Regions from separate parts of the Streptomyces lusitanus genome, predicted to be linked through region 3. Evidence: riboswitches for the same ligand, from Rfam matches in the RefSeq annotation. Region 3 holds a riboswitch; each other region holds the start of a gene.
The links. Region 3 has a riboswitch for cobalamin ahead of ACFOSY_RS27750 (cobalamin biosynthesis protein). Riboswitches for the same ligand answer to the same signal wherever they lie in the genome.
Positions count from the first base shown of each region.

Region 1: linked by a shared signal. The riboswitch ahead of ACFOSY_RS12640 (ABC transporter substrate-binding protein) and the one ahead of ACFOSY_RS27750 (cobalamin biosynthesis protein) in region 3 are both predicted to bind cobalamin.
Region 2: linked by a shared signal. The riboswitch ahead of ACFOSY_RS10390 (energy-coupling factor ABC transporter permease) and the one ahead of ACFOSY_RS27750 (cobalamin biosynthesis protein) in region 3 are both predicted to bind cobalamin.

Region 1 covers NZ_JBHRWL010000007.1:177,710-184,862, forward strand. The annotation lists gene ACFOSY_RS12630 (ABC transporter ATP-binding protein) at 1-416, opposite strand, end outside; gene ACFOSY_RS12635 (FecCD family ABC transporter permease) at 413-1,528, opposite strand; gene ACFOSY_RS12640 (ABC transporter substrate-binding protein) at 1,525-2,550, opposite strand; cobalamin riboswitch at 2,579-2,756, opposite strand; gene ACFOSY_RS12645 (class I SAM-dependent methyltransferase) at 2,810-3,559, opposite strand; gene ACFOSY_RS12650 (MFS transporter) at 3,528-4,796, opposite strand; gene ACFOSY_RS12655 (ATP-grasp domain-containing protein) at 4,789-6,042, opposite strand; gene ACFOSY_RS12660 (cysteine synthase family protein) at 6,039-7,061, opposite strand; gene ACFOSY_RS12665 (GHMP family kinase ATP-binding protein) at 7,058-7,153, opposite strand, start outside.
Region 2 covers NZ_JBHRWL010000006.1:176,748-183,900, forward strand. The annotation lists gene ACFOSY_RS10365 (ABC transporter ATP-binding protein) at 1-49, opposite strand, end outside; gene ACFOSY_RS10370 (hypothetical protein) at 381-554, shown strand; gene ACFOSY_RS10375 (ABC transporter permease) at 640-1,539, opposite strand; gene ACFOSY_RS10380 (ABC transporter permease) at 1,536-2,504, opposite strand; gene ACFOSY_RS10385 (ABC transporter substrate-binding protein) at 2,525-4,117, opposite strand; cobalamin riboswitch at 4,320-4,502, shown strand; gene ACFOSY_RS10390 (energy-coupling factor ABC transporter permease) at 4,533-5,252, shown strand; gene ACFOSY_RS10395 (energy-coupling factor ABC transporter substrate-binding protein) at 5,249-5,653, shown strand; gene cbiQ (cobalt ECF transporter T component CbiQ) at 5,661-6,410, shown strand; gene ACFOSY_RS10405 (energy-coupling factor ABC transporter ATP-binding protein) at 6,407-7,153, shown strand, end outside.
Region 3 covers NZ_JBHRWL010000021.1:57,043-64,195, forward strand. The annotation lists gene ACFOSY_RS27735 (class II aldolase/adducin family protein) at 1-559, opposite strand, end outside; gene ACFOSY_RS27740 (inorganic phosphate transporter) at 715-1,977, shown strand; gene ACFOSY_RS27745 (hypothetical protein) at 2,006-2,227, shown strand; cobalamin riboswitch at 2,421-2,540, shown strand; gene ACFOSY_RS27750 (cobalamin biosynthesis protein) at 2,659-3,600, shown strand; gene ACFOSY_RS27755 (cobyric acid synthase) at 3,597-5,108, shown strand; gene cobN (cobaltochelatase subunit CobN) at 5,105-7,153, shown strand, end outside.

The DNA.
Region 1 (7,153 bases), on a different contig from region 3:
AGATGGACGGCGTCGACCGCGAGGAGCGCGCGGTCGATGAGGTCGGCGTCCTCGGGGGTGTCACCGGAGAGGAGCCGTTTGTGCGGGGTGCGGCCCATGGCGACGACCTCGCGGACGGCCAGGTCGAAGTCGGCGGCCGAGTCCTGGACCACCGCCGCCACGGTGCGGGCCAGTTGCCGCGCCGGAAGCGCCCAGGCGTCGTCCCCGTCGACCCGGACGTGCCCGGTGTCGGGGCGCAGGACGCGGTAGACGGCGCGCAGGAGGCTGGACTTGCCGCTGCCGTTGGGCCCGACGAGGCCGATGGTCTCGCCGGGGCGGGCGGTCAGGGAGACGTCGTGCACCAGGTGGCGGGCTCCGGCGGTGAGCGTGACGCCGTCGACGTGCAGTTCGGCCGGGGGCGTGTCGGTCGCGGTCATGCCACTCCTCGGTCGGTGCCGCGGCGGGCGTCCCGGCGCATCAGCCACAGGAAGAACGGACCGCCGCACAGGGCGGTGAGGACGCCGACGGGTATCTCCATCGGTGATGCGACCGTCCGTGCGGCGATGTCGGCCCAGACGAGGAAGACCGCCCCGCCGAGCGCCGCCGTCGGCAGGACCCGGCGGTGGTCGCCGCCGACGAACAGGCGCACGATGTGCGGCATCATCAGGCCGACGAAGCCGATCGGTCCGGCCGCCGCGACCAGCACGCCCGTCACGAGGGAGAGCAGCACGAACAGCCGGGCGCGGAAGCGGGCGACGTCCAGTCCCATCGTGGTGGCCGCCTCCTCGCCGGCCAGCAGCAGATTCAGGTTGCGGGCCTGCGCCAGGAGGACGCCGACGCCGAGCAGCAGGGCCGTGCTCGGCAGCCACAGCGTGCCCCAGTCGACGCCGCCGAGGCCGCCGAGGGTCCAGGCGAGGACCGCGCGGGCCTCGTTGCCGCGGTCGGTGGTGAGCAGCAGCAGATCGAGGAGCGCGGTGAGGACCGCCGCGATCGCCACTCCGGACAGCACCAGCCGTGACGAGGTGATGCGTCCGCCGGTGCGGGCGGTGGCGTACACGAGCAGGAGCGCGCCCAGGGCCCCCGCGAAGGCGGCCACCGACAGGGAGAGGGGCCCGAAGAGCGTGACCCCGAACACGATCACCGAGACCGCGCCGAGCGACGCCCCGGAGGAGACGCCGAGCAGGTAGGGCTCGGCGAGCGGATTGCGCAGCAGGGCCTGCAGGGCGGTGCCGATCACCGCCAGACCGGCACCGGTGACCGCACCGAGCAGCACCCGCGGCGCCCGCACGTCCACCACGATGGTCTCCCGGGCCCGCGACCAGTCCGGATCCTGCCAGCCGGCGCCCAGCGCGTGCGTCACGATGCCCCACACCTGGCCGGGCGGCACCTGGACGGAGCCGATCGCGAGGCCCGCCATGGCGGAGACCAGGAGCAAGGCGGTGAGTACGAGCAGTGTGACGGCCAACTTCGTACGGCCCGCCCCTGACGCGTCGGCCTTCCGCCGGCGCACCGCCTCTTCGGCGGGCGTGCCCGTGGCGGCCTGGGTCACCGGAAGCTCTCGGGGTGCAGTCCGCGGGCCAGGTCCTCGACCGCGTAGGCCGAGCGGATGCCGACCAGGGTGGCGGTCAGGGGCAGGACGACGAACCGCTTGTTCCTGACGGCGGGTACGTCGGCGAGCGCGGGCTGGGAGAGAAGGTACCTCTTCTTCTCCTCGACGCTTCCGGCGCCGGCGTAGTCGTAGATGGCGATGACGTCCGGCTTGCGCTCGACGACCTGCTCCCAGGAGACGTCGCCGAAGACGTCGTCCAGGTCGGCGAAGACGTTCTCGCCGCCGGCCAGGCGGATGAGCTCGGTGCCCAGGCTCTTGCCGCCCGCGGTGAAGGCGCTCTTGTCGCCGCTGTCGTAGACGAAGACGGACACCCGGGATCCGCCCTCGACCGCCGCGGTGGCCTTGCCGACGCGGCTTTGCAGGTCGGCGACCAGCTTGGCGGCCCGGTCCGGGACACCGAAGATCGTGCCGATGGTGCGGATCTCGTCGTAGGTGTCCTGCATCGTCACCTTCTTCTTGCCGCAGTACTCGCGGTTGAGGTAGGTGTCGATGCCGGCGTCGGCGAACGCCTCGCGGGAACGGCCCTCCTTCTCGTCGAAGGCGCTGCCGTAGCCGCCGTAGACGAAGTCGGGCTCGGCGTCCAGGACCGTCTCGAACGACGGTTCCCTCTCCGCCAGTTCGGGGATCGCCTCGTAGTCCTTCTCGAGTTCGGGCAGGACGGCGGAGTCGGGGAAGGCCGTGCCGACCATGCGGTCCTTCAGGCCGAGGGCGAGCATGAGTTCCGCGGGGTGCTGGTGGATGGTGACCACCCGCGACGGGGGCTCGTCGTAGGTCGTCCTCACACCGCAGTTGTCGACGGTGACGGGAAAGCCCGCCGGCGCCGCGGCGGTGGCCTTCCCGTCACCGTCGGTCCCGTCGGACGAGCCGCAGCCGGTGGTCAGCAGCACGGACGAAAGAGCCAGGGCAGCGGCCGTGGCACGGAGGAACCCGCGTGTGCGGGCAGGGGTGAACGAAGGGGACACGTGAAGCCTCCTGGAGTCCGCGCTCCTCGGATCGGGCCCGCGACGGACCAGTGTCCTGACTCCCGGATCGGCGTTCCCTCCGCCTTCCCGCGCTGGGCGCAGTGGCATGTCGGAGGGGCGCTCCCCGGTCACAGTGGCGGGACCGTGCCGGATTCGCACCGGCTTCCTGTCTCCCGTCGCGGCGATGACCAGGTGATCCTACGTTTCCCCGAGCCGACGGCGAAAGGGCGTGCGGGCCCGGCCGCACGCCCCGCCTTCCTCACGCCTCGCGGACCGCCCGCAGGACGAGCCGCTCGGCGTTCTCGTCGTAGGGGCGCCCGTCGAACCCGCCGAAGACCTCCACGCGCCCGAACCCCGCCTCCTCGGCCATCCGCCGCAGCTCCACCGCGCTGTACACGAACCAGGTCAGGGTGGCCCGTGTCACCCGCTCGCCCCGGACCAGCACCCACTCGCTGCGCAGTCGCGCCCACGCGTCCAGCACGGTGTCGGTCTGCACCATCAGGTCGTCGCCCCGCCGCACCACCTTGGGCGGGGTGACCCTGCGGGCCAGGAGCTCCTTCCCGGCGACGTCCAGAACGAGTGTGCCGCCGGGTGCCAGGCAGGTGTACATCGTGCGCAGGACGCGCGCGTTGTCGGCGGGGTCCTCGAAGTACCCGAAGGAGGTGAACATGTTGAGGACGACGTCGAAGCCGCCCGGTGCCTCGTACGCGCGGGCGTCGGCTCGTACGTACGTCACGTCGGCACCGGCGTCCGCCGACCGCTTGCGTGCCCGGTCCAGCATGGCCGGGCTCAGGTCCACTCCGGTCACGCGGTGCCCGCGGCGGGCGAGCGGGACCGTGAACACGCCCGGCCCGCAGCACAGGTCCAGCACGCGTGACCCGTCGGGGAGAGCGAGCAGCGGGGAGGTGTCGAGCAGTTCCTCGGCCTGTTCGTAGCGCTGCTCGGAGAAGAGGAAGTCATGGAACTCGGTCCAGAAGTCATCGTCCTGGAATCCGCCCGTCCGTGTCATCGCGCGTCAGTGCTCCTTCGGGATCGCCGTCGGGGACAGGGAGCCGCGCCGTGCGACGGCGCAGCGTGAGCAGCAGAGGGGGAAGCAGCAGACACTGGACGGCGGCCAGCAGCCAGAACCATCCAGTGTGTCCCGCCCGTTCGCCGAGGCCGTACAGCTGGCCGCCCAGCACGCCGCTCGCGCAGGCGCCCAGGCCCGCGGCCAGCCGCTGCTGACCGAAGACCACGGCGTCGGAGCGGGGGCTGCGGCGCAGCGCCTCCAGGTCGTTGTTGAGGAACAGCACGATGTCGCCGAGGGTGATCAGCGCTCCGCCCGCCAGCAGTGCCGCCCGGGTACCGGCCGCCAGCACGGCCAGGCCCGCCGCCAGACCGGTGAAGCCGACCGCGAGGGCGAGGGCGTACGGCATGCGCCGGATCAGGCCGGACGCGAGCGGCTGTACGACGATGACCAGCGTGAAGCAGAGCAGCAGCACCACGCTGTAGAACGCGCTGGAGGCGCGCTCGACGGCGTACACCGCCAGGAAGTGCTGGAAGTGGAAGTAGAGGTAGAAGGCCAGCGCGTTGGCGGCGAACGGCAGGACCGCCACACCGGCGAGGAGACCCGGGCGAGCCGTGTCCGCGGACTCGGTGCGATGCGTGCCGTCGGGTCCGGGAAGCCGTGCGTGTCCCGCCGTGACCGCGAGGAACAGCGCCGTGACGGCCGCGAACAGCCAGCCGGGCGAGGACAGGACGAAGGGTCCGGCGATCAGTGGGCCGACCGCCATTCCGGCGTTGAGTGCCGCGTTGCCCGCCGACAGGAACGCCGGCCGGCGCGCGTCGTCGACGCCGTGCACCAGGTACGCCTTGTTCGCGGGCAGGTAGAGCGCGGCACCGCAGCAGGTCAGCACCAGCGCGCCGACCGCGAGGGGCGGCCAGCGCAGGGCCAGCAGGAGCCCGGTGAAACCGGCGGTGCGCACGACGAGGGCCCACACCATCGTGCGGCGCAGCCCGATCCGGTCCGCGAGGGCCCCGCCGACGATGCCGCCGGAGAACTGCACGAGCGACGCGACGGCCAGGACGACACCGACCGTGCCGAGCCCCATCCCGAGCCGTTCGTGCAGGAACACCGACATGAACGGCAGGACCATGAAGCTGCCGAGCGGAATGAGGAACGAGCTGAGCAGGAGGAACCGCAGCGGGCCGGTGAGCGGGAACAGCGAGGCCCGCAGGCCCGGTTCCCGGGCGGTGCGTTCACCCACCGGGCGCCTCCGGGCCGGCCGGGTCGGAGAACGGGCCGGTGCGTACCCGCAGGGCACCGGCCGCGGCCACCGCGCGGTGGGTGGCGAGTTCGGCGGTCTCCGCCTCGGCGTACACGATGCCCGCGTATCCCCGGCTGTCGCCCAGGTGCTCGACGGGATCGCCGACGCGTTTGACCGGGTACCAGGCGGGTGTTCCCGGCATGCCGGTGAGCCGGTCGAGCCCGGTGACGCCGGTGAACACGCCGGGTGCGGCCGGGTAGCCGAGAACGAAGGCGACGGCCGGACCGCCGGGACAGTCCGCGTCCATGAGACGGGGGCGGCGGCCGAGCGCGGCCTCGATCATCGCCTCGTACACGTTGACGCCGAGCGCCCGGCACAGGCCCTCCCCGACCAGCGCGCCTCCGATGCGGGGGTTGACCTCCACCACTTCCGGGCCGTCGGCGGTCAGTACGAACTCCACGTGAGCGAACCGGTCGGTGTAACCGATGGCGGCGAGCACCTGATCGAGCCAGGACTCGAGTGATGTCCGCTGTGGGGCCGGGAACGCCACGGGGAAGGCGGTGATCTCCTCGCGGAAGTGCGGCTCCGGCGACATGAGCCGGCTGGAGACGCCGAGCAGTCGCGTGCGGCCGTCCCAGGTGAGCGTCTCGGCGCTGTACACCGGGCCGCTGAAATAGGGTTCGGCGAACAACCGTCCCTTCAGGTCCCGGCCGGACGCCTCCGCCAGCGCCGCGTCGAGTTCCTCCTCGTCACGGACCAGCCACACGTTCTGGCTGCCGGTGCCCGCCGTGTCCTTGAGCACGAGCGGCAGCCCCGTCCGCTTGAGCAGCAGCGCGCGTGCCTCGCGGTCCGGGGCGGCGCTTTCGACGGCCCGTGCGCGGGTGAGACCCGCGTCGTGCAGCCGGTTGCGTACGGCGGCCTTGTCCCGGGTCAGCCGCAGCACGGCGGGGTCGAGACCGGGCAGGCCGAGGCGTTCGGTGAGGGCGGCGCCGGCCAGGGTCCAGGTGTCGGTGGAACTGATCAGGCCGCGCAGTCCCGGGGTGCGCCGGAGCAGAGCGGCGGACCGCTCCACGTCGAAGGTGTCGGTCACGACGACGTCGAGGGCGCCGGCGGGCAGCCGGTCCAGTTCGTAGGTGTAGTAGGCGGGGTCCCGGGTGAGGAGCAGCAGGCGCTCGCCGAGCCGGTCGGCGGCCCGGACCAGACGGCCGAGGCCGAAGGTCAGCGACTCCAGGCAGGCCACGGTCATGCGGCACTCTCCTTCCAGCGTGCCGGGCAGGGAGTGCGCCGCCACGTCATCCTCGACCAGGGCATGGTCATCTCCTCCGGACCGCGGACCTCGACGGGCTTCAGCGCGGCCGGGTCCAGGGCCTCGGTGTGCCGGGCGAACACGCGCTCCACGTAGCGGTGTCCGGTGTCGGCCCCGATCACCAGGTGCAGTCGGTCGGGGTGACGGCGGGCCTCGTACGTCGCCGTCAGATAGCCGGCACCGGTGGACAGCCCGGCGAACACCGCGTGCTCGCGCAGCAGGGCGACGGCGCCGGACATGGCGTGGGTGAAGTCCAGCCAGTGCACGGTGTCGTAGAGGTGGTGGCGGACGTTGTCGAAGACGATCGACGAGCCGATGCCGGCGATGATCGCCTCGGGATCGTGATGGTCCTGACTGCCGAAGGTGACGCTGCCGAAGGGCTGGACGCCGACCAGACGCACCGAGGGATCCGTCACGCGCAGGCGTTCCACGATGCCGCCGGTCGAGGCTCCGGACCCCACCCCGCCGACGACGGTCAGCGGCGCGTGCGGGAACTCCGCCGCGATCCGGTCGGCGACCTCCTGGTAGCCGAGGTAGTGGACGTCGTCGTGGTACTGGCGCATCCAGTGGTGGCCGGGACGCTCCGCGAGGATCTCCCGCACCCGTCGCACTCTCAGTTCCTGGTCGAGCTTGAGGTTGCGCGACGGTCTGACCTGTTCCACCGTGGCGCCGAGGATCTCCAGCTGGGCGAGGGTGGTGGCGTCGACGGTGGTGGACGCCACGATGTGGCATCGCATGCCGTACCGGTGGCAGGCCAGGGCGAGGGCGTAGGCGTAGATGCCGCTGGAGCTGTCGATGAGGGTCTGGCCCGGGCGGACCGTGCCCCGCTCCAGCAGATGGCGGACGGCGGCCAGGGCCGAGTAGATCTTCATCGATTCGAACCGCAGCAGGACCAGGCCGTCGGTGAGCCGGACGAGGTCGGGGACTTTCAGGGCGTCGGCGATGTGGGGGTGGATCACCCGTAGCCTCCTTGGGCGAAGGTGCACTGGTGGCCGAGCGAGTGGAAGAACGCGGAGAGTTCGGACGTGACCTCGGCCCGCGGGCGTGAGGT
Region 2 (7,153 bases), on a different contig from region 3:
CGGGGAGGAGGAAGCGGACGGAGAGGTCGCGCACGGAGAGGACGGGCACGGGGCGGGTCGAATCGACGCCGGGCCCCGGGACGGAGGGGGTGTCGGGGGCGGGTACGGCGGATGAGCTGGGCGCCTCGGCTGCCGGCGCGGGCGGCGCGGTTGGCGCGGGTGCGGGTGGCGTAGGCGGCCCGGTCAGCGCGACGCGGGTGCGCTCGGCTCCGGGCGCCGATACGGCGGGGGTGTCGGGCGCCTCGGCTGCCGACGCGGGTGGCCCGGTCGACGCGGTTGGCGCGGGCGCGGGTGACGTAGGCGGCCCGGTCGGCGCGAGGCGGGTGCGCTCGGCTCCGGGCGCCGACACGGCGGAGGCGCCAGGCGCCTCGGCTGCCGACGTGGCCGCGGGCAACCCAGGCGCCCCGGTCGGCGCAGCCGCCCCGGTCGACGCAGCCGCCCCGCTCGGCTCAGCCGCAGCCGCCCCGCTCGGCGCGACCGCACCGGCCGCCGAGGCCGTCCCCGTCCCCGTCCCCGCCGGCTCGCTGTCGCCCCTCGCCGCCGGCACCGGCTGACCCCCCGGCCGGGCGGAAGCGGCGTCGCCCCCGTCCGCCGGAGAAGGCGCCGGCGACGCCGGCCTCCACGACGCGTCCTTCGCGGTCACAGCATCAGCTCCGATCGGCGGCGGGGATTGATCCGTTCGCGCCAGGCGCCCGCCAGGCCGGCGACCGCGAGGGTGGGGACGATGAGGAACAGGCCGGGGAACAGGGTGGGCCACCACTGGCCGGCCAGGAGGGAGCCGCGGGCGCCCTGGATGAGGGTGCCGAGGCTCGCGGTGTGGGTGGGCAGGCCCAGGCCGAGGAAGGACAGGGCCGACTCGTGCCACATGGCGTGCGGCACCATCAGCACGGCGGCGAGGCCCGCCTGCGGCAGCACGCCCGGCAGCAGGTGCCGTACGGTCACCCGCCACCGGCTGGACCCGCCGGACACGGCCGCGTCGACGAACGGCCGGGACCGCAGCGACAGCACCTCCGCGCGGACGATGCGCGCGGTGGACAGCCAGTGCGTGAGCGCGACGGAGATCACCACCGGCCAGACGCCCGGGCGGAACATGGCCACGATGAAGATGCCGAGCAGCAGGTGCGGCACCGACGACAGGGTGTCGACCAGACGCATCACCAGGCGGTCGGCCCGGCCGCCGAGGGCGCCGGCGGCGGCCCCCACGGCGGTGCCGATCACCGTGGCGGTGAGCGCGGCCACCACACCCACCAGCAGCGACACCCGCAGCCCGTAGACGCAGCGCAGCAGCAGGTCGCGGCCCACGTCGTCGGTGCCGAACGGGTGCACCCAGCTGGGTGGTTCGAGCTTGGCGGCCAGGTCGACGGCCTGCTGGTCGAGCTGGACCAACGGCGGGACGAGAAGGACGGTGAGCACGGTCACGGCGACCAGGGCGGCGGACGCGCGCAGCCGCAGGGCGTGCGTGGAGCGGCGGGCGCCCCCGTGCGCCCGCCACACGGGGGCGGCCGGCTTCACGGCCACCGCGTCGACGTCGGACGTCACATCTCCTCCAGCTTCACCCTCGGGTCGATCAGCCCGTAGAGCAGGTCGGCGAGCAGGTTGCCGGCGAGGACGGCGGCGGTGGCCAGGGTGGTCAGCGCGGCCAGCAGCGGGAAGTCGACCGCCGTGGCGGCCTCCACCGTGGCCGAGGCGATGCCGGGCCAGCTGAAGACGGTCTCCACGAGCAGCGCCCCGGTGATGAGTTCCGGCACCCGGGAGCCGATGAGCGTGAGCACCGGCAGGAGTCCGGAGCGCAGGGCGTGGCCGAGCAGCACGGTGCGTTCGCTCAGGCCGCGCGCCCTCGCGCCGCGTACGGGGTCCTCCATGAGGGCGTCCCCGACGCCCTGGCGGACGTACAGGGTGAACCAGGGCAGCTGGGAGACGGCGAGGACGCCGGCGGGGAGGACCAGGTGCTGGACCAGCCCGCCGAACGTGACGCGGTCGCTGCCCGTGTCGGTGAGGCCGCCCGCCGGGAGGACGTCCAGCTGGAGGGCGAACAGCCAGACGGCGAGCAGCGCGATCCAGAAGACCGGGGCGGCCTCCAGGACGTACGCGGCGGAGGTGACCGCGCGGTCCGTGAACGAGCCGGGGCGGCGGGCCGCGAGCACGCCGAGCAGGGTCCCGAGCAGCACGGCCGCGGCGAACGCGACCGCGCACAACAGCGTGGACCACAGCAGGCGTTCGCCGATGACCTCGGCGACCGGCTGGCGCATCACCGTGGAGTGGCCGAAGTCGCCGCCGAGGGCGGAGGTGAGCCAGTCCCACCAGCGGGCGGTGAACGGCCGGTCCACGCCCAGGTTCTCCCGCAGCCGGTCCAGGGTCTCCTGGTCGGCGCCGAGCGCGGCGGTGCCCGCGTACGCCTTCACCGGGTCGAAGGGGGAGGCGGCGGCGACGGCGAACACGCCGAAGGTGACGACGAGGAGCACCGGCACGGCGTACAGCGCGCGGCGCGCCGTGAGCCGTGCCATCGCTCGCCAGGGGGCGTGGGTCATGCCGCGGGCTGCCAGTCCTCGACGTTCCACCAGGGCCCGGCGGCGAAGCCGTGCTCGTGGGGTTCGGTCTGGGTGGTGAGGCCCTTCCAGCGGTCGGCGAGTACGTACAGGTGGTCGATGTGGGTGAGGAAGGTGTAGCCGGGGTCCTTGACGAGGGCGCGCTGGAGGGCGTCGTAGGCGGCCTCGCGGGACTTGCGGTCCTGGGTGCGGCGGCCGGTCTCCAGGGCCCGGTCGACGGCCGGGTTGTCGTAGTGCGCCATGTTGTTGAAGCCGTCGCCGGCGAGGGAGGAGTGCAGGAGGGTGTAGAGGCCGAAGTCGGGGTCGCCGGTGCTGCCGAAGCCGGCGAGGACGGCGTCGTGCTTCATGCGCGGCTCGATGACCTCCCAGGTGGCGCTCTCCACGCGGACGTCGATGCCGGCCTTCTTGGCGTCGGACGCGTAGGCGAGGGCGTGGTCCTGGCGGACCTTGTCGCCGGAGGGGTAGTACAGCGTGAAGCGTGCGGGGCGGCCGTCCTTGGCGCGGATACCGTCCCCGCCCTTCGTCCAGCCGGCGGCGTCGAGGACGCGGCCGGCCTCGGCGAGGTCCTGCTTCCGCTCGACGTCCTTGGTGAACCAGGGGTCGTCGACGGGCAGCGGGCCGTAGGCGGGGCGGCCGGCGCCGTCGAGGATCTTGTCGACCATGGCCTGCCGGTCGACGGCGAGGTCGAGGGCGCGGCGGATCGCGGTGTCGCCGGTGACGGGGTTGCCGCTGGGGAGGGTGACGGCCCGGAAGTCGTAGGAGGTGGCCCGGTACGTCTTCTTGTCGTCGTCGCTCTTGAAGGTGGCGGCGAGGTTGGGCGGGAGGACGGCGCCGTCGAGGTCGCCGGAGCGGAGCCGGGTGGCGCGGACGTCGTCGTCGGCGACGATCGCCATGGTGAGCTTCTTCACCTTCGGGGCGCCGCCCCAGTAGTGCGGGTTGGCCTTGAAGGTGAGCTTCTCGCCCTTGCGCCAGTCGGCGAGGACGTACGGTCCGGTGCCGACGGGCTCGGTGTTGAAGGGGCCGGTGTTGGGGTCCTGCTTCCCGGCGACGTGCTCGGGGACGATCGGCAGCACCGTGCGGGCGGCGAACGGCGCGTAGGGGTGGTGGAGGGTGAAGACGACCGTGTCGTCGCCCACCGCGCGGACGTCCTTGACGGCCGCGAGTTCGCTCTTGGCGGTGTTGTTGGTGTCGTCGTCGAGGATCGTGCGGTACGTGAAGACGACGTCCCGCGCGGTCAGCGGCTTGCCGTCGCTGAACTTCACGCCCTCGCGCAGGGTGTACGTGTAGGTGCGTCCGCCGTCCGTGATCCGCGGAAGTGCCCTGGCCAGCGCGGGCTTCAGGGTCAGGTCGGCGGTGCGGGCGAGGAGGCCGTCGAAGAGCTTGGAGTTGCCGTCCTTGCCGTAGCCGAGGAGCGGGCTGAGGGTGTCGGGCTCGGAGGAGACGCCGATCACGACGGACTCGGCCGCGGCCGCGCCGTCCGTGGTGCCGGAGCCGCCCGGCGCGGAGCAGGCGGAGACCGCCGCGGCCGTCGCCAGCGCGGCGGCGGCGCCGCGTATCAGTCGGGTCGTCATCGAACCTCACATCCCTCTTGCCTGAAAATCGCTGTTGCATATTAGTTGCAGCAGGACTCTGCCCAGGACGGCGGCCCCTCAGTCACCCGTTCGAGCACGACGGGGCCACCAGCCCGAACACGCAGGTGTGCGCCGGGTCGCGAGCTGCCGGGCGCCCTCCGCGCGCCCCCCGTCGGCGCTTGTCACCGGGCCACCACGGGGACTACTGTCACCACGCCTTGGTGACGGGAAATCGGTGCGATACCGGTGCGGCCCTCGCCACTGTGATCGGGAAGTCCGGCTCCAGTCCTCACGGACAGCCACTGGGTCCCTCGGGACCCGGGAAGGCGGAGCACGGGCGGTGGTACCCGTCAGCCAGGAGACCGGCCAAGGCGCGTCAACCATCCACGAGGTGCTGGAGAGGGTCTGCTGAGCCATGCACATAGCCGAGGGTTTCCTGCCTCCGGCGCACGCGGTCGCCTGGGGCGTCGCGTCGGCGCCGTTCGTCGTCCACGGAGCCCGGTCGCTCGTCCGTGACGTGAGAGAACATCCCGAGAGCACACTCCTGCTGGGCGCGTCCGGCGCGTTCACGTTCGTCCTGTCCGCACTGAAACTGCCCTCGGTGACCGGGAGTTGCTCCCACCCCACCGGCACCGGGCTGGGCGCGATCCTGTTCCGGCCGCCGGTGATGGCGGTGCTCGGGACCATCACCCTGCTGTTCCAGGCGCTGCTGCTGGCCCACGGCGGGCTCACCACGCTCGGCGCGAACGTCTTCTCCATGGCGATCGTCGGCCCCTGGGCCGGGTACGCCGTCTACCGGCTGCTGCGCCGGTACGACGTGTCGCTGATGGGCGCGGTGTTCTGCGCCGCGTTCGTCGCCGACCTGTCGACGTACTGCGTGACGAGCGTGCAGCTGGCGCTGGCGTTCCCGGACCCGGGCAGCGGATTCCTGGGCGCGCTGGGCAAGTTCGGCTCCATCTTCGCCGCCACGCAGATCCCGCTCGCGGTCAGCGAGGGGCTGCTGACCGTGCTGGTGATGCGGCTGCTGGTGCAGTCCAGCAAGGGCGAGCTGACCCGGCTCGGGGTGCTGGTCGCCTCGGCGGCCGGGAAGCAGCGGACCGAGCCGGCCGAGTCGGCCCAGGCGGTGGCCCGATGAGCCGTAACGCGAAGATCAACTCCCTGCTCCTGCTGCTCGTCGCCGCCCTCGCCGTGATCCCGCTGGCGTTCGGGCTCGGCGACCACAAGGAGGAGCCGTTCGCCGGGGCGGACGGCGAGGCGGAGACCGCGATCACCGAGATCGACCCGGACTACGAGCCGTGGTTCTCACCGCTGTACGAACCGCCGTCCGGGGAGATCGAGTCGGCGCTGTTCGCCATTCAGGCCGCGATCGGGGCGGGCGTCCTCGCGTACTACTTCGGGCTGCGGCGCGGACGCCGGCAGGGCGAGGCGCGGGCCCGGGAGCGGGCGGCGGGAGACGCGGGCGCGGTGAATGCGGTGGACACCGCTGGCGCGGGCGACGCGGGCGCGTCCGCCGGCGTGGGCGACGGACGGGACTGACGCTTCCGTGCTGCCGATCGACGCGGCGGCGCACAGCAGCCGCTGGCGCCGCCGTCATCCGGTGGACAAGGCCGTCCTCGGTCTCGGTCTCACCGTCCTCGCGATCTCGCTGCCCGCGTGGCCGGGCGCGGCCCTGGTGCTGGTCACCGCGGTGGTGCTGCTGCTCGGCCCGGCGGGGGTGCCGGCCCGGCGGCTGTGGCGGGCCTACCGGGTGCCGCTGGGCTTCTGCGTCACGGGCGCGGTGACGCTGCTGGTGCGGGTGGGCGGTCCGGGCGGCTTCGTGTCCTGGGCCGAGGACGGGCCGCCGCGCGCCGGGGAGTTGCTGCTGCGCACCTCGGCGGCGTCGCTGGGCGTGCTGCTGTTCGCGTTCACCACCCCGATGTCGGACCTGCTGCCGCGCCTGGTGCGCGCCGGGGTGCCCGCGCCTCTGGTGGACGTGGCGCTGGTGACGTACCGGATGAGCTTCCTGCTGCTGGACTCGGTGCGCCGGGTGCACCGGGCGCAGGCGGCGCGCCTCGGGCACACCACCCGGGCGGCGACCTGGCGTTCGCTCGGCGGGCTCGGCGCGACCGCGTTCGTCCGGTCCTTCGACCGGGCGGCGCGGCTCCAGACCGGGCTCGCGGGCCGCGGCTACGACGGCACCCTGCGCGTGCTGGTGCCCGAGGCCCGGGTGTCCGCCCGGTTCACGGCCGCGAGCGGGGCGCTTCTGGCGGCGCTGGCCGCCCTCACCTTCGTCCTGGAAAGGCCCTTGTCGTGAGCAAGTCCGTGCTGGTCGCCCTGCGGGGTGTGTCGTTCGCGTACGAGGACGGGCCGCCGGTGTTCACCGGGCTCGACTTCGAGGTGCGCGAGGGGCGGGCGCTTGCCCTGCTGGGGCGCAACGGCAGCGGCAAGACGACGTTGATGCGGCTGCTGAGCGGCGGACTGCGTCCGCGGGGCGGTGAGTTGCTGCTGTCGGGCCGTGCGGTGCGGCACGACCGGAAGGGGCTGACGACGCTGCGGACCACCGTGCAGCTGGTGGTGCAGGACCCCGACGACCAGCTGTTCGCCGCGTCCGTGGAGCAGGACGTGTCGTTCGGGCCGCTGAACCTCGGGCTGCCCGACGCGGAGGTGCGCGCGCGGGTCGCGGAGGCGCTGGAGGCGCTGGACATCGCCGCGCTCGCGGACCGGCCCACGCATCTGCTGTCGTACGGGCAGCGCAAGCGGACGGCGATCGCGGGCGCGGTCGCCATGCGGCCGCGGGTGCTGATCCTGGACGAGCCGACGGCGGGCCTCGACCCGGACGGGCAGGAACGGCTCCTTGCCACCCTCGACGGTCTGCGGGCCGCCGGCACGACGGTGGTGATGGCCACGCACGACGTGGACCTCGCCCTGCGCTGGGCCGACGACGCGGCACTCCTCACCCCGTCGGGCGCCCACACGGGACCGGCGGAGGAGACGCTGTCCCGCCGGGACCTCCTCGCGGCGTCGGGCCTGAGGCTCCCGTGGGGCGTGGCGGCGGGC
Region 3 (7,153 bases):
TGCGCATCAGGCAGCCGGTGCGGTGGTCGAGGGCGCGCAGGGCGTTCTCGGCCAGTTCCTGCGTGCCGTAGGCGGCGTAGCGGGCCACGCGGACGGGGCCGCCGAGGGCGGCGGTCATGTAGTGGATCGCCGGCAGCTCGTCGACGAGGGTGGAGACGGCGGTGGCGTGCACGGCGTGGGTGTGGACGACGGCACGCGCGTCGGTCGTGCGGTGGACGGCCAGGTGCAGGGGCAGCTCGCTGGTGGGGACCAGCGTGCCGATCACCTGCCGGCCTGTGAGGTCCACCCCCGTCACGTCGGCCGGGGTCAGCCGGTCGTAGGGGACGCCCGTGGGCGTCACGAGGACGGTGTCGCCGACCCGTACGGAGACGTTCCCGGAGGTGCCGACGACCAGGCCGTCGGCGACGGTGCGGCGGGCCGTCGCGACCAGTTCCTCCCAGGCGCGCGCCACCGCCTCGTCCACCCGCTCGTCCACCCCCGCGGAGCGCTCACCGCGCGTGCCCGGGACGCCACGCACGGCGCCCTCCGCTTCCTGTCCGGTCCTGTGTCGTTCGGCCATGTGGAGATCCTGCCAGGAGCCCTGGCGGCCTGGGCTGGACGGCGGAGCACACACCCCCTCTTACGGTCACCGCGATGCCCGTTCCAGTTCATCTTCCGTTCACCCTGGTTACTTACGTTCGACCAGCCAATGACCTCGAACGATTGCCTGGGTAAATGGAAAGCTTCTCGCTGATCCTCGCGATTGTGGTGGTAACCGCACTCGCGTTCGATTTCACGAACGGTTTCCACGACACCGCCAACGCGATGGCAACGACCATTTCGACCGGTGCACTCAAGCCCAAGGTCGCGGTGGCCATGTCCGCCGTGCTGAACCTTGTCGGCGCATTCCTCTCGGTGGAGGTCGCCAACACGATCTCCAAGGGCCTCGTCGACGAGGCCGGCATCCGTCCCGAGGTCATCTTCGCCGCGTTGGTCGGCGCGATCCTCTGGAATCTCCTCACGTGGCTGGTCGGCCTGCCCTCCAGCTCGTCGCACGCCCTCATGGGCGGTCTGATCGGCGCGACGGTCGCCTCCGCCGGCTTCGGCGCGGTGCACGGCGACGTGCTCGTCACCAAGGTCCTGCTCCCCGCGATCGCCGCCCCGCTGGTGGCCGGCATCGCCGCGATGCTCGCCACCCGGCTCACCTACCGCCTGGGCCGCGACGCCGACACCAAGGCCTCCGAGAAGGGCTACCGTGCCGGGCAGATCGCCTCGGCCGGCCTGGTCTCCCTGGCCCACGGCACCAACGACGCCCAGAAGACGATGGGCATCATCACCCTCGCCCTGGTCGCGGGCGGCGCCGTCGCCCCCGACTCCGACCCGCCGGTGTGGGTCATCCTCTCCGCGGGTCTCGCCATCGCGCTGGGCACCTACCTGGGCGGCTGGCGCATCATCCGCACCATGGGCAAGGGCCTGACCGACCTCCAGCCGCAGCAGGGCTTCGCCGCCCAGACCAGCGCCGCGACGGTCATCCTGGCCTCCTCGCACCTGGGCTTCTCCCTCTCCACGACGCACTCCGTGTCCGGTTCCGTGATGGGCGCCGGCCTCGGCCGCAAGGGCGGCGTGGTCCGCTGGTCCACGGCCACCCGGATGTTCGTCGCCTGGGGCCTGACCCTGCCGGCCGCCGCCCTGGTCGCGGCCCTCGCCGAGTGGGTGTGCGGCTTCGGGAGCTGGGGCACGGCCGTGGTGGCCGTCTTCCTGGTCGCCTCCAGCGCGGCCATCTGGAAGATCTCCCGGCGCGAGGTCGTCGACCACACCAACGTCAACGAGCACGACACCCCCGAGGCCTCCGAGGAGCCCGCCGGTGTGGTCACCCAGGCGATCGCCGCCGTGACCCCGCCGCCGGCCGGCCCCGCCGCCGAGGAGCTCTCCGCCACCATCCCCGCGCCGGTCGGCGCCGACCCGCAGGCCCCGTCGGCCGCCTCGACGACCGTCTGACCGCGTCCGGCACGAAGGAAGAAGCAGCATGAAGATCGACTGGGCGGCCCTCGGCTCCGTGTTCGGCGTCAGCCTCGTGGTCACCGTGGCCCTGGTGGCCCTGTTCACCCTCGGCATCTCCGGTCTGTCCCGCCGCGAGCGGGCGACCGCCGAGGGCCGGTCCGCGGGCCTCGCGGTCACCGGCGCCTACGCCTGCTTCGCCGCGTGCGCGGCGGCGGTGGGCTACGGCATCTACCTGATCATGGCCTGACCACCGGGCCGCACGCGTGAGCGGGCGGGGCAGGAGCAGCGGCTCCCGTCCCGCCCTTCGCCGTGTCCGCGCCCCCGCCGGCCGGTCACGGCGTGCACGGCCGTCACCCACGTGAGCCCCTCTGTGGGCCTCGGCACACTTCAGCCCCGCAGGTCAACGGCAAGTTGACGGCCCTTCCGGGGGCATGGTGGACTGCCTCCGCCATTACGGCGGCAGGAGAGGAAGCCGGTGCGAATCCGGCGCGGTCCCGCCACTGTCACCGGGGTCACCACCCCCGGGAGCCAGGAACTCTCGCCGCCGGTCTCGTCGAACCAGGGCGCGGACACCCTGAGTGAGGACATATCGCCATGCGCGGCAGCCTGCCGAGGTCGACCAGCGACACCCCACCCCCCTTCGGGGCCGTTCCCTCCGGATCCGTCACCGGCTGACCCATGGGTGCCGATCGCGTGTTCGCGTACGGCGCCGCCGCCGGCCTCCTCGGCGACCTGCTGCTCGGCGATCCGCGCCGTGGGCATCCGGTCGCCGCTTTCGGGCGGGCCGCGGCCGCCGTGGAGCGGGTGCTGTGGCGCGACGACCGGGGCCGCGGAGCCGTGCACACCGCCGTGTGCGTCGGCGGAGCCGTCGCGTCGGCCGCCCTCGCCTCCCGTCTCGTACGCTCCTCCCCCGCCGCCTCCACGGCCCTGACCGGCGTCGCCACCTGGGCCGTCGTCGGCGGGACCTCGCTGGCCCGCGAGGCCCGCGTCATCGCGCGGGCGCTGGAGGCCGGGGACGTCGAGGCCGCCCGGGAGCGGCTGCCGCACCTGTGCGGGCGTGACCCGCAGGCCCTGGACGCCGACGGGATCGCCCGCGCCGTGGTGGAGTCCGTCGCCGAGAACACCTCCGACGCCGTGGTGGGCGCCCTGGTGTGGGGCGCGGTCGCCGGGGTGCCGGGTCTGGTGGGCTTCCGGGCCGTCAACACCCTGGACGCGATGGTGGGTCACAGGTCGCCCCGCTACCGCCGCTACGGCTGGGCGTCCGCCCGCCTCGACGACGTCGCCGGCTGGCCGGGGGCACGCCTGACGGCCGTCCTCGCCGCGCTCACCGGGCCCGACCCGCGCGGCGCCGTACGGGCGTGGCGCGCGGACGCGGCGAAGCACCCCAGCCCCAACGCCGGTCCCGTCGAGGCGTCCTTCGCGGGCGCGCTCGGCGTACGGCTCGGCGGGCCCCTCTCCTACGGCGGCCGGGTCGAGCACCGGCCCGTCCTCAACGGCGGCGGACGCCCCGTCGCCGTCTCCGACATCGACCGGGCGGTGCGCCTGTCACGGCGCGTCGGCTGGCTGGCGCTGGCGGCCGGTGTGGCGGCGCGGCGCGTGCTGAAGGGACGTGCGACGTGAGCGGTGGCGGACTGCTGGTCGCCGGGACCACCTCGGACGCCGGCAAGAGCGTGGTCACCGCCGGGATCTGCCGGTGGCTGGTGCGCCAGGGCGTGAAGGTCGCGCCGTTCAAGGCGCAGAACATGTCGCTGAACTCGTTCGTGACGCGGGAGGGCGCCGAGATCGGCCGGGCGCAGGCCATGCAGGCCCAGGCGTGCCGCGTCGAGCCGACCGCGCTGATGAACCCGGTGCTGCTGAAGCCGGGCGGCGAGCGATCCAGCCAGGTGGTGCTGATGGGCCGCCCGGTCGGCGAGATGAGCGCCCGCGGCTACCACGGCGGACGGCAGGAACAACTGCTCGGCACGGTCCTCGACTGTCTGGAGCGGCTGCGGGGCACGTATGACGCAGTGATCTGCGAGGGGGCCGGCAGCCCGGCCGAGATCAATCTGCGGCGCACCGACATCGTGAACATGGGCGTCGCACGCAACGCGGGCCTGCCGGTCCTCGTCGTCGGCGACATCGACCGGGGCGGCGTCTTCGCGTCCTTCTTCGGCACCGTCGCGCTGCTCTCCCCCGAGGACCAGGCACTGGTCGCCGGGTTCCTGGTGAACAAGTTCCGCGGCGACGTCTCGCTCCTGGAGCCGGGCCTGGACATGCTGCACGGCCTGACCGGGCGGCGCACGTACGGCGTGCTGCCGTTCCGGCACGGGCTCGGCATCGACGAGGAGGACGGACTCAGGGTGTCGCTGCGGGGCACCGTGCGGGAGTCCGTGGTCGCGGCTCCGGTCGGCGAGGACGTGCTGCGGGTCGCCGTGTGCGCGGTGCCGCTGATGTCCAACTTCACCGACGTGGACGCGCTCGCCGCCGAACCGGGCGTCGTGGTGCGGTTCGTGGACCGCCCCGAGGAACTGGCCGACGCCGACCTCGTGGTCGTACCGGGGACGCGCGGGACCGTGAAGGCGCTGGAGTGGCTGCGGGAGCGCGGGCTGGCGGACGCGCTGCGGCGGCGGGCGGCCGAGGGGCGGCCCGTGCTGGGGATCTGCGGCGGCTTCCAGGTGCTCGGCGAGCACATCGAGGACGACGTCGAGAGCCGGCGGGGACGGGTCGACGGGCTCGGCGTGCTGCCCGTACGGGTGCGGTTCGCGCGGGAGAAGACCCTCACGCGTCCGTCGGGCGAAGCCCTCGGTGAGCCCGTCGAGGGGTACGAGATCCATCACGGGGTCGCCGAGGTCCTCGGCGGCGAACCCTTCCTGGACGGGTGCCGGGTCGGACAGACCTGGGGCACCCACTGGCACGGCTCGCTGGAGTCGGACGCCTTCCGGCGGGCCTTCCTGCGCGAGGTGGCGCGGGCCGCGGGCCGCCGCTTCGTGCCGGCCCCCGACACCTCCTTCGCCGCGCTGCGCGAGGAGCAGCTCGACCGGCTCGGCGACCTGATCGAACAGCACGCGGACACGGACGCGCTGTGGCGGCTCATCGAGTCCGGCGCGCCGACAGGACTGCCCTTCATCCCACCGGGAGCGCCCGCATGAGCACAGTGTTGTTGTTGTCGACCGCCGACACGGACCTGCTGGCGGCCCGGGCCTCCGGCGCCGGCTACCGCATCGGCAACCCCACCCGCGTGGACGTCGCGGAGGAACTGCCCGCGCTGCTCGACGGCGCGGACCTCGCCGTCGTACGGCTGCTCGGCGGCAAGCGCGCCTGGGAGGACGGTCTTGCCGCGCTGAAGGCGTCCGGCATCCCCACGGTGCTGCTCGGCGGGGAGAGCGTGCCGGACGCGGAGCTGATGGCCGAGTCGAGCGTCCCGGCGGGCGTGGTGGCCGAGGCGCTGCGGTACCTCGTCGAGGGCGGCCCGGAGAACCTCGCGGAGCTGGCGCGGTTCCTGTCGGACACCGTGCTGCTGACCGGCGAGGGGTTCGAACAGCCGCGCACGATGCCGGAGTTCGGCGTCCACGGCTCCCGGGACCTCGTGGAGGGCCGCCCGACGGTCGGCGTGCTCTTCTACCGCGCGCACGAACTCAGCGGCAACACCGCCTTCGTGGACACGCTGTGCGACGCGATCGAGGCGCGGGGCGCCAACGCGCTGCCCGTGTACTGCGGTTCGCTGCGCGGCGCGGACCCGAAGCTGTACGAGCTGCTGGGGCGGGCGGACGCGCTGGTCGCCACGGTGCTGGCGGCCGGCGGCAGCCACGCCTCGCAGGCGTCGGCGGGCGGCGAGGAGGAGGCCTGGGACGTCGGCGCGCTCGCCGAGCTGAACGTGCCGGTGCTGCAAGGGCTGTGCCTCACCACCTCACGGGCGGCCTGGGAGGAGTCCGACGCGGCCCTCTCCCCCATGGACGCGGCGATGCAGGTCGCGATCCCGGAGTTCGACGGGCGGCTGATCACCGTCCCGTTCTCCTTCAAGGAGCAGGGCCCCGACGAGGTGCCGGTGTACGTCGCCGACCCCGAGCGGGCCGCGCGCGTCGCCGGGATCGCCGTACGGCACGCGGCGCTGCGGCACAAGCCGAACGCGGAGAAGAAGCTGGCCCTGGTCTTCACCGCGTACCCGACGAAGCACTCGCGCGTCGGCAACGCGGTGGGGCTGGACACGCCCGCCTCGGCGGTGCGCGTCCTGGACGCGCTGCGGGACGCCGGGTACGTGGTCGAGGGACACCCTGCCGAGGGCGACGAGCTGATCCACCGGCTGATCTCCGCCGGCGGGCACGACGTGGAGTGGCTGACGGAGGAGCAGCTGGCCGCCGCGCCCGCGCGGGTGCCGCTGGCCGACTACCGGGCCTGGTTCGAGACGCTCGACCCGGAGCTCAAGGAGGCGATGACGCAGGCGTGGGGTGAGCCGCCGGGCTCGCTGTACGTCGACGGGGACGACATCGTGCTGGCGTCCCTCCAGTTCGGGAACGTCGTCGTGATGATCCAGCCGCCGCGCGGCTTCGGCGAGAACCCCATCGCGATCTACCACGACCCCGACATGCCGCCCTCGCACCACTACCTGGCCGCCTACCGCTGGCTGGAGAACACTTTCGGCGCGGACGCGGTCGTGCACATGGGCAAGCACGGCACGATGGAGTGGCTGCCCGGCAAGGGCCTCGGGCTGAGCGCCGGGTGCGCGCCGGACGCGGTGCTGGGCGACCTGCCGCTGGTCTACCCGTTCATCGTCAACGACCCCGGTGAGGGCACCCAGGCGAAGCGGCGCGGGCACGCGACGGTGGTCGACCACCTGGTGCCGCCGATGGCGCGGGCCGACACCTACGGCGACCTGGCGAAGCTGGAACAGCTGCTCGACGAGTACGCGCTGGTCAGCGACCTGGACCCGGCGAAGGCGCCGGCCGTCCGTGCGCAGATCTGGACGCTGGTGAAGGCCGCCGAGCTGCACCACGACCTGCACGTGGACGACCAGCCGGACGACGACGCGTTCGACGAGTTCGTCATGCACATCGACGGCTACCTGTGCGAGATCAAGGATGTGCAGATCCGCGACGGACTGCACGTCCTCGGCGGCGGCCCGGTCGGCGAGCCGCGCGTGAACCTGGTGCTCGCCGTGCTGCGCGCCTCGCAGGTGTGGGGCGGGCAGGCGAACGCG